Regions from separate parts of the Agrobacterium sp. 16-172Ci genome, predicted to be linked through region 2. Evidence: riboswitches for the same ligand, from Rfam matches in the RefSeq annotation. Region 2 holds a riboswitch; each other region holds the start of a gene.

Region 1 (4,709 bases), on a different contig from region 2:
CGGCAAACGTTTGTCGAAACCCGCCAGACCGACACGTGCAAGCGCCATCTCAATCCGTTCCCGGTCTTCCACCCGCAATTTCAGCCCGGGGCTGACACCGAGAGCGACATTGGTGAAGATATCGAGATGCGCAAACAGATTATTATCCTGAAAGATCGATGAGACTGGTCTTTCCGAAGGATCGAGCGCCGTCATGTCCTGCCCGCCGATCATCACGCGGCCGGAATCCGGCGCCTCGAAACCGGCGACGAGGTTGAGAAGCGTCGACTTTCCCGAACCGGACGCGCCGACGACGGCAATTATCCGGCTCTTCGAGAATGTGCAATCGAGGTCGAAATCCTGTGTTCCAAGCCGCAGCCTGACCTTGTCCAGTTCAACGGCAAAATCATCGCCTGTCATATGCTCGCCCCTGCTGATTGGGATTGCCGTGCAACACCGCCTGCGGCAAGCAGCAGGCAGACGATACCGAGAAGGAAGGCATAACCGGCGGCATCGTTGGTACGATAGCTGCCCATATTGCTATAAACCAGCCATGGAAGGGTGACGAAACTTTCCGATCCGAACAGGGCAACCGCGCCTAAATCGCCGAGAGACAGGGCCATGGCGAAGGAAAACGCCATGGCCAGCGGCCGCCACAGAACCGGAAGATCGGCGAACCGCAGCCGCGCCAGACCCTGAAGCCCGAGACTGGCGGAAAGTCGGCCGGTGCGCAAGAAATGACTGGTGCAGGCCGGCTCCAGAACCCGCATGGCAAGCGGCAAAGCCATCAGCATATTGATCAGCGCCACGAGGACCGGCGCATAGAAGCTGGTATCGCCGAAAACCCGCAATAAGAGAAACCATCCGCTTCCCAATACGACTGGCGGCACCAAAAGCACCAGCGAAGACCCTGCCCCGAGCATGGTAGAGAGGAAGCGCAGGGGTTGTCCCGCTCGCCGTCTGGAGCCTATCGCCTGGCGCGCGCCGATGATCGCCATGCAGCAAAGCACGACAAGGGCTGCGGAGAGTGCGGCGATTGCAAGACTGGTCGCCGCCGCGCGCAGGAAAATCGGCGCGGACAGAAGACGCGGCAGATCGGCCCTCAAACCCGAGACAGCGATGGCGACAAGTGGCAGGCCGATCAGCAGAACAGCGAACACGATTGCCGCGCCATCCCAGAGGCGGACACCCATGCCCTTTCCGTCGAAACGGCGAAGGGAACGACCAAGCGAGGGAATCTCCGCTACGGGCGACGGCAAAAAGGCAAGAAGGCCGAGCAGGATTGCGGTGAGGCCAATCTGCAAAACCGAAAGCGCAATCGCCCGCTGCGGATCGAAATCGAACCGTAACGCCTGATAAATCGCCACCTCCAGCGTCGTTGCTGCCGGCCCGCCGCCCAGCAGAAGAACGAGCGTGAAGCTGGTGGCGCACAGCATGAAGACAAGCCCGGCAATGCCGGGGACGAGACGCGCGACCGCCGGCCATTCGATAAAACGGAAAATCGAAACCGGCCCCATGCCGAGGCTCGCCGCCATGCGCCAATATTCGCCCGGAATGCGCTCCAGCCCGGCCAGCATCAGACGCACCGAAAGCGGAAGATTGAAAAACACATGGGCAATGAGGATGCCGGAGAGGCCGTAAATGCTGAAAGGCTCATCCGCTCCGGCAAAAACGAGGGCCGAATTCAAAACGCCCTGCCTGCCCCAGATGGTGATGATACCGAAGGCGCCGACGATCACCGGCAGACCCATCGGCACCGCCATCAGCCTGATGATCCAGATCCTTCCCGCAAACGCGCGCCGACGACAAAGCGCCAGCGCCACCGGAAGGCCGAGAACAATGGAAAGAAGGGTGGAAAGCGTTGCCTGATAAAGCGTGAAACGCAGGATGCGCAGCGTATAGGCATCCATGATGCCGGCAGCGGACGCGCCGGCATCAAAAGACAGGAGAGCTGCAACCGCGAGCGCCATGAACAGGAAAACGGCGGCAAAAGCCGCCGTTCCGAAAATGATCGACCGCCGGTAATCGCGACGCAGCATCATGCGCTGGTGTGCCTCTTCCTCAATTCATGCTCATGGCGGCAAGCCATTCATCGATCCATGCCTTGCGGTTCTTCGCCACCTCTTCCGGATCCATCAGAAAAGTCTTCTGCGGCACCACGAGTTTTGAAAACGCCTCCGGCAAGGGCTTCGAGGTTGCCGCAACCGGCATCATCCAGTTGTTTTCCGGAATGGCATCCTGAAAACCGGATGTCAGCGTGAAAGCCAGGAACTGCTTTGCCAGTTCCTTGTGCGGCGCGTTTTTGAGGAGACCGGAAACCTCGATCTGGATGTAATGCCCTTCGGAAAAGGCGGCGGCCTGATAACGATCCGTTTTTTCAGCGACCATGTGATAGGCGGGCGAGGTGGTGTAGGAGAGCACCATCGGCACCTCGCCCTTGGTGAAGAGGCCATAGGATTCCGACCAGCCCGGCGTAACGGTGAGAATGCGCTTCCTGAGCTTTTCCCAGGCCTCCGGGGCCTTGTCGCCGTAGATCGATTTCACCCATAGCAGCAGGCCAAGCCCCGGCGTGGAGGTACGCGGATCCTGAATGACGATTTTCTGCGAGGGGTCGCCTTCCACGAGGTCTTTCAGGCTCGTCGGCGGGCTTTTCACCGTCTGCGTATCATAAATGACAGCGAAATGACCGTAATCATAGGGAATGAAAACATCGTCCGTGTAGCCGCCCGGCACCTTGGCCGCCGATGCATCGATGCCGCCGACATCGAACAAACCGGTCTGTTTTGCTTCCGCGACAAGATTGGTGTCGAGGCCAAGCACGACGTCCGCCTTGGACCCCGCCCCTTCAAGCTTCAGACGATTGAGCAGCGCCACGCCATCGGCCACGCCGACGAAATTGACCGTGCAATTACAAACCTTCTCGAAGGCCTCCTTTACCTTGGGACCGGGACCCCATTCGGAAACGAAGCTTTCATAGGTGTAGACGGTCAGTTCCTGTCTATCCTGTGCAACGGCAAGGCCGGGCAGAAACAGCGAGGCGGCAACGAGGGTATTCAGGAAAAGACGACGGCGCACGGGTATCTCCTCAAAAAAACGATAGGGAAATAGCCGCCTGCGTTAAAGCCGTCTAATCCCTCCGCCGGTATGAACCGGATCAGGTTCTTCGGGTTGGCAAGCCTCTCAGCCTTTCGCACCCAAGCGCAAAAGACACCCCGTTAGATCAAGATGATGGTGTAGTCCCGCCGTCCCCGATTGGCAAGATGGCCGAGATCAGCCCTATTCCGTCATATGCACCAGTTCCCAGACGTGCCCGTCGGGATCCTGAAAGCTGCCGGCATACATGAAGCCATGGTCCTGAACAGGCTTCCAGCCGCTGCCGCCGGAGGCAAGCGCCGTGGCGATCATCCGGTCGATTTCTTCCCTGCTTCCGGCGGAAAGACAGGTCAGAACCTCGGTGGTTCGCGTCGCGTCGGCAATATCGCCGTTGATGAAATCGCGGAAACGTCCCTCCTGGAGAAGCATCACGAAGATATTCTCTTCCACGATCATGCAGAGCGTGCGGTCATCCGAATATTCCGGGTTGAAGCTGAAACCGAGAGCAGTGAAGAAGTTTCTTGATGTCTCGATATTCTTGACCGGCAGATTGACGAAAATCATGCGCATTTTCACAACTCCTCCAAACGAACGCCGGCATAGAACGGCAATTCTGCTTTTCTCTCAAAGGCCGAAGGAGGACCGGTCAAACGGGGAACTGATTGCCTTCAGCCCTCCAGTTCCTCGCGCAGCATTTCCAGTTCCAGCCATTCTTCTTCCATGGCCTCCAGCTTGTCGCGCAGCTTCGACATTTCCTGCGCCAGCGTGTTGAAGGCCGCCGGGTCCTTTGTGAAAAGTTCCGGATCGGCCATACGCTGCTCGCGTTTTGCGATTTCGCTTTGCGCCTTTTCCATCTCCTTCGGAAGGTTTTCGAGCGCGAATTTCTGCTTGAAGGAAAGCTTGCCCTTGGCCTTTGAAGGATCCTGCGATGCAGAGGCCGAAGGTGCGGCTTTCGCCTTTTCCTGTTTCTCAGCCTTGCGTTTTTCTTCCGCCGCACCCTTGCGCTGCGCCATCATGTCGGAATAGCCACCGGCATATTCGATCCATCGTCCGTCTGGTTCGTCCGGATTGACGGGCGCGATGGTGGAGGTGACGGTGCGGTCGAGGAAATCGCGGTCGTGGCTGACGAGGATAACGGTGCCGGAAAAGCCCGCAACGATTTCCTGCAGCAGATCGAGCGTTTCGATATCGAGATCGTTGGTCGGCTCGTCGAGGATCAGAAGATTGGTCGGCCGGGCCAGAATGCGCGCCAGAATAAGACGCGCGCGCTCCCCGCCGGAAAGGTTGCGGATCGGCGTGCGGGCCTGTTCCGGCTGGAACAGAAAGTCTTTCATATAGCCCGTCACGTGCTTCAACTCGCCGTTGACCAGCAGATTTTCACCGCGGCCATCGGTCAGATAATGGGCGAGCGTATCGTTGGGATTGAGATCCTCGCGTTTCTGGTCGAGCGTCGCAATCTCCAGATTGGTGCCGAGCTTCACGGTGCCGCTATCGGGCTCCAGCTGGCCGGTGAGCATCTTCAGAAGCGTGGTTTTCCCGGCACCGTTCGGGCCGACGAAACCGATGCAATCTCCACGATGGACGCGCAGCGAAAACGGCGCGACGATCACGCGCTCGCCATAAGCCTTGGTGATGGC
Region 2 (4,709 bases):
ACACCAGCCTGTTCGGCAATGTCAGAACCGCAGAACTCATCATGCGCTGGACGGAGATGGCCGCCTTCACGCCTGTCATGCGTACCCATGAGGGCAACCGGCCGCGCGACAATCTCCAGATCGATCAGGATGAGGCGGTTCTTGCCCATTTCGCCCGCATGACGTCCATCTATGTCGCGCTGGCCCCCTATCTGAAATCGCTCTCGGCGGAAGCGGCCAGGACGGGACTGCCGGTGCAGCGTCCGCTCTTTCTTCACTACGAGAATGACCGGCGGACCTATACCATTCAGGAATGCTATCTCTACGGGGAGGACATGCTTGTCGCACCCGTCTGGAAAGCGGGCGAAACGCAACGCTCGCTCTATCTTCCGGGCGACGGTGAATGGGTGCACCTGTGGAGCGGCGCGCATTATCCCGGCGGACAGGACGTCACCGTCGAAGCGCCGCTCGGCGAGCCTGCGGTGTTTTATCGTGCAGATAGCAGCCATCGGCCGCTGTTTGAACAACTCCGCACCATCGGCTGAAAGATAGCCGAGATCGTCCCTGCCATCACCCCGTCAGGCGGGGTGATGTGATGGCCTTTTTGAAAAGGGCGGTCATCGCCTCGCTGATGCCCTGCGACGGGCTGACTTCGAAGAACAGGCCCGGCGAAGCGCATTGCTGCATGCGTGCACCGATTTCCGGCTGAAATGGCGCGATCCAGCTATTGTACCAGCCATTGGTCGGCAGCGGCAGATAGGTGGTATAAAGCACGGCTATGCGGAAGCCTTTTTCCTTCAGCTTCGTGCAATATTTGATATCGACCGGCTCCTGACAGCGGCCGCTGGTGGTTTTTTTGGTACAGGAGGATGGCTTGTAGCTGTCGCCGACGCCGTCTGACACGAAGAAGACGATCTTCTCTGGGCTCGCCGAACTCGCACCGGTGCCCGAAGAGCCGATCCTGTCGCCAATCTGGGTCAGTGCCCGGTCAAAATCGGTCTGCTGGTCGTTGTTGAAACCCTGCTTGGGGATCGACATCAGGTCGACTTCAGCGGCTTTCTTCTTCGCGGTCGCCAGATCAGATGTCAACGACACGACTTCGAGCAGCTTCGTATCTTCCGCTTTCTCTCCGAAGGAGTAAACCGCCATACGATATTGATTGCTGCTTTTGCGCATGGACTTCGCCGTATCCATCAGGCTTGCCGTGGCCTGCGCCACCACATTGATGCGCGTTGTGACCCCGAGGCTTTTGGCTTTGTAGTAATAGCTGTTCTTATCCACCACCCCGTCTTTCACGATGTGACAGGCGAAAGCACATTTGTCGCTCGTATTCGCAACCATCTTAGCAACGTCGGTTGGCGTCGCGCCAACCCCCATCGAGGGGGTGTTATCCAGAAGGACATAGAAGTCGCTGAATGTTTCCGTCTCGTATTTGGCCGTCGCCTTGCCCGAAATGGTGATGAGATCCTCTCCGAGTATCCGTGAAAGCGTGGTGCCGACGGATGCCTTGAAGCTGACCGAGGATTCGATGGCGTTACCGTGTTTGATCACCGACACATCAAGAGACAGGAGCTTATAATCGGGATTGGCCCGCTCATTGCTTTCAAAGAATGCGGAGGCTTCGCTGCTGCCAAGCGAAATGACACCGTCGCCCGACATTTCCTTTGCCTTCTGAACGCTCGCCGACGTATCGGCAACCACAGCAAGCGCCGCGGCATCCGCCGCCATCTGCAGGTCCGATTTGACGGCCATGCCATGCGTCACATCGAGTGCCACGCCGGCCGCCCCAATCAGCGGCACCATCAACAGGGCGCTGAGAATGCCGAAATTTCCCGATTTATCCTGCCAGATGTTCTTCAAATTCGCCCCCGGAACTTTTCCCGGAGCGAAAATTAGCCGAACAATATTGAAAGGCAGTTTCTAGAGATAACTAATTTTCGATAAATCTAATTTCCTTAATAACTAATACGCCAATGGGAGATGCGCACCAGCGCAGGCCCGTTCAGGCATTCACGATCACGCCTGACGACGGATCGGCGGCGGGACGTTGACATTTATGAAACTTGACCTACAAAACAAAATCTTCCGAGGGGAGCACCGAGCGGTGCTGAGATGGCGTTGAGCCGGACCCTTGAACCTGATCCGGGTCATGCCGGCGTAGGAACGGAACTGCCGCGCCAACAGGCGCTGCCCTTTCTCTTCTCCGCTTTGCCTGATCTCCGAGATTGTCATATCTGGAGACGAATGATGATGCTGAAACCTTCCGTCCTTCGCACACGGTGCGTCTGCGTCTGAGGTCCGGCTCATGCGTGCCACCCATGCGCTGAACGGTGTCGGTCTTCTGCTGGTTTTCTGGCAGGCGGGAACGTGGCTGTTTTCACCGCCCCGCTACATCCTGCCATCGCCAGCCGATGTTGCCGGCGCTTTCTGGCGTCAGCCGGGCTTCCTGTTCGGGCAGGCGCTGATAACGCTCGGTGAAATGGCGCTCGGGCTTGCGGCGGGCATCACCGCCGGCATTCTCGTCGCTTTCACCATTGCCGCCATCCCGCGCCTCGGCCGCCTCGTCTGGCCCATGGTTCTGGTGTTGCAGGCCTTTCCGGTCTTCGTGCTCGCCCCCATCCTCGTCCTCTGGTTCGGTTTCGGCATGGCTTCGAAAGTGGTCATGACGGCGATCATCATCTTCTTCCCCGTTGCCTCCGCTTTCACTGACGGGCTCAACCGCACCGATCGCGCCATCCTCGACGCCGCCTCGCTGACTGAGGCGAGCCACTGGCAGATCCTCACCCGGTTGCGCGTGCCGCTGGCATTGCCATCGTTGATTTCGGGCTTGAGGGTGGCCGCGCCGCTTGCCCCGCTCGGCGCCGTCATCGGCGAATGGGTGGGCGCTTCGGCGGGGCTTGGGTTCGTGATGATCCAGTCCAATGCCCGCATGCAGACCGACACCATGTTCGCCGCCATGGCCATTCTCGCCATCATGGCGGTGCTGCTGCGGCTCATCGTGGACTTCTCGACCGCCAATCTTGCCCCCTGGGCCAACGAAACAGAACACACCATTCCTTTCAGATCTTTACGGAGACTTTTGGCACCATGAAACGAACTCTTCTTTCCCTTGTCGTCGCGGCGACAAGCGTGCTTTCACCCATGCAATCGCATGCAGCAGATAAGCTGACCGTGTTGCTCGAATGGTTCGTGAACCCCGATCATGCGCCGATGGTGATCGCCAGGGAACGCGGCCTGTTTGCCGATGCGGGGCTAGAGGTGGAACTGGTTCCACCCGCAGACCCCTCCGCCGTGCCGCGTCTTGTCTCGGCCAAACAGGCCGATATAGGCGTGCACTACCAGCCGAACCTCTATCTCGATCACGATGCCGGCCTGCCGCTCGTGCGTTTCGGCACGCTGGTCGAAACCCCGCTCAACACCGTCACCGTTCTGGCCGATGGGCCGATCAAGAGCTTGAAAGACCTGAAGGGCAAGAAGGTCGGCTTTTCCGTTTCCGGCTTCGAGGATGCCATGCTGAAGCGCATGCTGGAAAAGGACGGCCTGACGAAGGACGATGTCGAACTCATCAACGTCAACTTCTCGCTCTCGCCGTCGCTGATCGCCGGCAAGGTGGATGCCACGCTTGGCGGCTTCCGCAATTTCGAGCTGACGCAGATGAAGCTCGAGGGACACGAAGGCCGCTCCTTCTTCCCGGAGGAACACGGCGTGCCGGCCTATGACGAGCTGATCTTCGTCACCCACCGCGATCTCGCAAAAGACAACCGCCTGCCGCGTTTCCTCTCCGCCGTGGAACAGGCCGCGATCTTCATGACCAATCATCCGCAGGAATCCTGGCAGCTTTTCATCAAAGCCTATCCGAACCTTGACGATGCGCTGAACAAGCAGGCCTTCTTCGACACGCTGCCGCGTTTCGCCAAACGCCCGGCCGCGCTCGACCGCGCGCGCTACGCCCGTTTCGGCGCTTTCATGCAGGAAATGCAGCTGATCAAGCAGGCGCCGGCGGCGGACGACATCGCCGTGGAGCTGCAGCAGCCATGACGACGACTTTTCCGACAGCGGCAAAGGCCGCCGAGATTCTGGAGCGCGTGCGGCAGAGGCGCCCGCGCGTGCATTGCCTGATGAACACCGTGGTGCAGAAATTCACCGCGGACGGCATCACCGTCGTCGGCGGCATCCCCTCCATGACCACCTCGCTCGAGGAAATCGAGAGCTTCGTCACCAAGGCGGATGCGCTGACCGTCAATCTCGGCACACTGGATGCCGAGCGGCGCAAGGTTATCCGGCTGGCGATCGAAATAGCCAATGCATCCGGCAAGCCGTGGATCGTCGACCCCGTACATTGCGACTATTCGCCGTCGCGTCTGGAATTCGCGCGCGAACTGATTGCACTTTCCCCCACCATCGTACGCGGCAATCGCGCCGAAATGAACCTGATCGGCGATGTGCCTGGCGTGGTGAGGATTGAGACGGGGCCGGTAGATCATCTGCGCGATGCCGCCCGCAGCGTCAGGATCGTCAACGGTCATCCGTGGATGGCGAAGGTGACGGGAACGGGGTGCCTTTCGGGCGGCGTCATCGCCGCCTTCATGGCTGTCGAAAAAGACGCGCTGACGGCGGCGGCCTCCGCCCTTGCCGTCACCGGCGTTTCCGCCGAACTTGCGGCCAAGCACGCCAGAGGCCCCGGCAGCTTCGAACCGGCATTTTTGGATGCGCTTTCCGAAATTTCCGGT
Region 3 (4,709 bases), on a different contig from region 2:
CTCCCGGGTTGCGAGATAGAGCATCTCTCCCCGCACACCGCGAAGATCGGAAATCCCGCCGATTGCCGCAGAGCCAGTGCAATCCACCACCCGGTCGAACGGCTCTTCATCCAACGGGATACCCATATGGAACTGCACACCCATGGTGCAGAGCCGCTCATGCAGCGATTTCAGTGCAAGACGCGGATCGAGATGCCCCTCGCCCGGAAAATAAAGCCCGGAACGGAACCGCCCGGCAAGATCTGGCTCCAGGGCGGCGATTTCGCCCTCATCCACCCAGCGATAACCGTCGGTCCGCGATGCGAAACGCGAAAGCTCCGCCTTATCGCGGGCCAGCGCGACAACCAGCGTGCCGTTACGGACGACAAGGCCGGGTGTCGCTTCATCCCACCAATCGAGCGCCGCCTGACCGAGCGTCAGAACCGGCTCTTCAGCGCTTTCACGCTCGCACCAAGGCGCCAGCATGCCGCCCGCATACCAGGATGCGCCGCGAGAGGGTTCGGCATTGCGCTCGCAAACCTCGACGGTAACACCGGTCCGCGCCAGTTCGAAGGCCGCCGTCAAACCGGCGACCCCCGTTCCCTTGACCAGAACGCGCATGCTATTCGGCATCCGCAGGCGTCGCGAGCGGCATGTAAAGCTCACCGCCTTCCTTGAAGCGTGCGGCCATGGCCTCCAGTCCCTCCTTCTGCGCCTCGGCGCGGATATCGTGGGAAATCCGCATCGAGCAGAATTTCGGCCCGCACATGGAGCAGAAATGCGCGACCTTGTGCGCTTCCTTCGGCAAGGTTTCATCATGGAAGGAGCGCGCCGTATCCGGGTCCAGCGACAGGTTGAACTGATCCTCCCAGCGGAACTCGAACCGCGCGCGCGACAGTGCATCGTCCCGCACCTGTGCCGCCGGATGGCCCTTGGCGAGATCGGCGGCGTGGGCGGCGATCTTGTAGGTGATGACGCCGACCTTCACGTCGTTGCGATCCGGCAGGCCGAGATGTTCCTTCGGCGTGACGTAGCAGAGCATCGCCGTGCCGAACCAGCCGATCATCGCCGCACCGATGCCGGAGGTGATATGGTCGTAACCCGGCGCAATATCGGTGGTGAGCGGCCCGAGCGTATAGAAGGGCGCCTCGCCGCAGGTCTTCAGCTGCTTGTCCATATTTTCCTTGATCTTGTGCATCGGCACATGGCCGGGGCCTTCGATCATCACCTGGCAATCTTTTGCCCAGGCGATCTGCGTCAGCTCGCCGAGCGTCTCCAGCTCCGCGAATTGTGCGGCGTCATTGGCGTCGGCAATCGAGCCGGGACGCAAGCCATCGCCCAGCGAGAAGGAGACGTCGTAAGCACGGCAAATATCGCAAATCTCGTCGAAATGCTCGTAGAGAAAACTCTCCTTATGGTGATGCAGACACCACTTGGCCATGATCGAGCCGCCGCGCGAAACGATGCCGGTGACGCGGTTGACGGTGAGCGGGATGTAATGCAGCCGCACGCCGGCATGAATGGTGAAATAATCCACACCCTGCTCCGCCTGTTCGATCAGCGTATCGCGGAACACTTCCCAATTGAGGTCTTCGGCAATGCCGTTGACCTTCTCAAGCGCCTGATAGAGCGGCACCGTGCCGATCGGCACCGGCGAATTGCGGATGATCCATTCGCGGATATTGTGGATGTTGCGGCCGGTAGATAGGTCCATGACTGTATCCGCACCCCAGCGGATCGCCCAGACCATCTTCTCCACCTCTTCCGCCATGGAGGAGGTGACGGCGGAATTGCCGATATTGGCATTGATCTTGACGAGAAAATTGCGGCCGATGATCATCGGCTCAAGTTCCGGATGATTGATATTGGCAGGGATGATGGCGCGGCCGGCCGCCACTTCCTGACGCACGAATTCCGCCGTGACGTAGTCAGGGATATGCGCCCCGAAGCTTTCGCCGTCGCGCGCCAGCTTCTCCTTGGCCGCCTCGCGCCCGAGATTTTCACGGATGGCGATGAATTCCATTTCCGGGGTGATGATACCTGCCCGCGCATAGGCAAGCTGGGTTACGGCTTTACCGGCCGTGGCTCTGAGCGGCTGGTGGCGCACGGAAAATTCAGGCGTCAGGCGTTCGCCGGTGGCAAAGCCGTTATCCTCCGGCTTGACGTGCCGGCCGTCATAGGCCTCGACATCGCCGCGCGCCACGATCCAGTCATGACGCAGACGCGGCAGACCCTTTTCAATCAGAACGGTATGCGAAGGATCGGTATAGGGACCGGAGGAATCGTAAACCGTCACCGGCGGTTCACCCGCCGTTGGATGAACGGCGATCTCGCGCATCGGCACGCGGATATGGGGATGTAAAATCCCGGCTTTGTGGATTTTGGTAGAGGCGGCATGCGGCCCCGTAGTAACCGACAACGGGATATTCTTGGCAGCGATATTCATCTTGAGGCTCCAAAGTTTGACAGTGGAGACCCAGTTCGAGCCGGAATGATGGAAAATACCGCAGCGCCGACAGCGCAATGCACACGCCAGCCGACCTTCGGTCTTTGCACCGTCCCTACGCCAGTATGAACTGGATCAGGTTCAACGGGTCACTGCGCATGAAAGCAGAATCTCAGCCCCTTGACGGGACACCCCTGGTGAATGGCCACAGCAAAAAACACCGACCGGCATTTGTCAAGGCCGACGATCCATGCTTGGCAAAGGTGCGGGAATGGCGCATGCTGCCGTTAGTTGTAATTAACCTAACGGTTTAGGCGAATATTATCGTTTGCAACGTAACGATAAGCACAAACCATCCTGATGTGAAATTCATGGGAGATACGTCGGAATGAACGCGACTATTCGTGAAATACTGGCCAAATTCGGCCAGCTTCCAACCCCTGTCGATACGATTGCAGATGAAGCCGATCTTTATGCGGCGGGCCTTTCTTCCTTTGCATCCGTGCAATTGATGCTCGGCATCGAAGAAGCATTCGATATCGAATTCCCCGACAATCTGCTGAACCGCAAGTCCTTTGCGAGCATCAAGGCCATTGAAGACACCGTTAAGCTCATTCTGGATGGTAAAGAGGCAGCCTGATGAACGTCACCGTAGCGCCGCAGGATGAAACGCTGTCCGCGCGCGCGGGCCGTGTCGCGGCAATTGCCGCCAAACACGCGGATGATGTGGATGTCACCGGCCGCTTCCCACAGGAAGCCGTCGACGCCTTGCGACAGGAACGCCTGCTCGGCATCCAGGTCCCCTCTTCGCTGGGCGGCGAAAGCGCGTCCTTACAGGAAATCGCCGATATCTGCGCTCGGCTCGGTCAGGCATGTTCGGCAACCGCGATGATTTTCGCCATGCACCATATCAAGGCATCCAGCCTGGTGGAACACGGCGAGACAAGCGCATGGCATGCCGGCTTCATGAGCCGCATCGCCAGCGAACAGCTTCTGCTCGGCTCCGCCACCACCGAAGGCGGCATTGGCGGCAATCTGCGCAACTCCATCTGTGCAATCGAGGTCGAAGGCGATTTCTGCCGGCTGGAAAAGGACGCCACCGTCATTTCCTATGGCAGCAATGCCGATGCGATCCTCATCACCTCGCGCGCCCACAAGGATGCCGCGCCCGCCGATCAGGTGATGACGGTCTTTCTGAAAAACCAGTACACGCTCGAAAAGACCCATGTCTGGGATACGCTCGGCATGCGCGGCACCTGTTCGGACGGCTTCCTGTTTCGTGGCGAAGCGCCGGCGGCGCAGATATTCCCGAAACCCTTTGCGGAAATCGCCGCACAATCCATGCTTGCAAGCTCGCATCTCCTGTGGAGCGCCGTCTGGTATGGCATCGCCTCGGATGCGGTGCTGCGCGCCCAGTCATTCGTCAGAGCCGCGGCGCGCAAATCGCCCGGCACCGCTCCTCCCGGCGCGATCCGCCTTGCCGAGGTCTCCACCAAGCTGCAGGTCGTTAAATCCAACATCATCGCCGGCATAAAGGCTTACGAGGACACCAAGAGCGACCCCGAAAAACTGATGTCCATGGCCTTTGCCGTCGCCATGAACAATGTGAAGATCTGCTCTTCGGAAACCATTCTCGAGATCATCGACCATGCCATGCTGGTCTGCGGCATCATGGGCTACAAGAACGGCACGCCCTATAGCCTCGGTCGCCACCTGCGCGACGCGCATTCCGCCCGCCTGATGATTTCCAACGACCGCATTCTCGGCAATTCCGCCAATCTCCTGCTGGTTCACAGGCAGGACACCAGCCTCTTGGGATAAGACCATGGACATGCAAACATCGTTTCTCGATCGACTGTTCGAAGAAGGCCTGCTGATTGAAACCGGTGTGGACGGTCTTTATGGACGCAGCGGCCAGTTCGAGGACGTGATTGCCGCCTTCGAGCGGCTGATCGACCGCACGGGCGGCGCTGACGGCGCCGAAGCGATCCGTTTTCCGCCCGGCATCAACCGCGCCTATTTCGAAAAGAGCGGTTATATGAAGAGCTTCCCGCAGCTCGCCGGCACGGTCCATTCCTTCTGCGGCTGTGAGCTCGACCATGTCAGCCTGCTGAAAACCATGGACGAGGGCGGCGACTGGACCAAAGACCAGAAAGCCACCGACATCGTGCTGACGCCGGCGGCCTGCTACCCGCTTTATCCGACGATTGCCAAGCGCGGCGCACTGCCTGCCGGCGGCGGTCTCTATGACATCCAGTCCTATTGTTTCCGCCATGAACCCTCC

What was found. A riboswitch is a leader RNA that binds a small molecule or an ion and turns the genes downstream of it on or off. The one in region 2 is predicted to bind thiamine pyrophosphate.
Region 1: it holds a riboswitch for thiamine pyrophosphate, as region 2 does, so the genes downstream of both, thiB (thiamine ABC transporter substrate binding subunit) here and ACQZ40_RS19505 (ABC transporter permease) in region 2, are expected to answer to the same signal.
Region 3: it holds a riboswitch for thiamine pyrophosphate, as region 2 does, so the genes downstream of both, thiC (phosphomethylpyrimidine synthase ThiC) here and ACQZ40_RS19505 (ABC transporter permease) in region 2, are expected to answer to the same signal.

Annotation. Positions count from the first base shown of each region.
Region 1 covers NZ_JBNWBW010000002.1:195,742-200,450, reverse strand. Annotated here, with positions in the region: gene ACQZ40_RS03905 (thiamine ABC transporter ATP-binding protein) at 1-399, opposite strand, end outside; gene thiP (thiamine/thiamine pyrophosphate ABC transporter permease ThiP) at 396-2,021, opposite strand; gene thiB (thiamine ABC transporter substrate binding subunit) at 2,041-3,054, opposite strand; TPP riboswitch at 3,094-3,204, opposite strand; gene ACQZ40_RS03890 (VOC family protein) at 3,256-3,642, opposite strand; gene ACQZ40_RS03885 (ABC-F family ATP-binding cassette domain-containing protein) at 3,741-4,709, opposite strand, start outside.
Region 2 covers NZ_JBNWBW010000024.1:43,084-47,792, reverse strand. Annotated here, with positions in the region: gene ACQZ40_RS19515 (alpha-glucosidase) at 1-524, shown strand, start outside; gene ACQZ40_RS19510 (pilus assembly protein TadG-related protein) at 550-1,839, opposite strand; TPP riboswitch at 2,058-2,160, shown strand; gene ACQZ40_RS19505 (ABC transporter permease) at 2,285-3,070, shown strand; gene ACQZ40_RS19500 (ABC transporter substrate-binding protein) at 3,067-4,017, shown strand; gene ACQZ40_RS19495 (hydroxyethylthiazole kinase) at 4,014-4,709, shown strand, end outside.
Region 3 covers NZ_JBNWBW010000002.1:355,180-359,888, reverse strand. Annotated here, with positions in the region: gene thiO (glycine oxidase ThiO) at 1-600, opposite strand, end outside; gene thiC (phosphomethylpyrimidine synthase ThiC) at 602-2,425, opposite strand; TPP riboswitch at 2,520-2,631, opposite strand; gene ACQZ40_RS04615 (acyl carrier protein) at 2,814-3,065, shown strand; gene ACQZ40_RS04610 (acyl-CoA dehydrogenase family protein) at 3,065-4,246, shown strand; gene ACQZ40_RS04605 (amino acid--[acyl-carrier-protein] ligase) at 4,251-4,709, shown strand, end outside.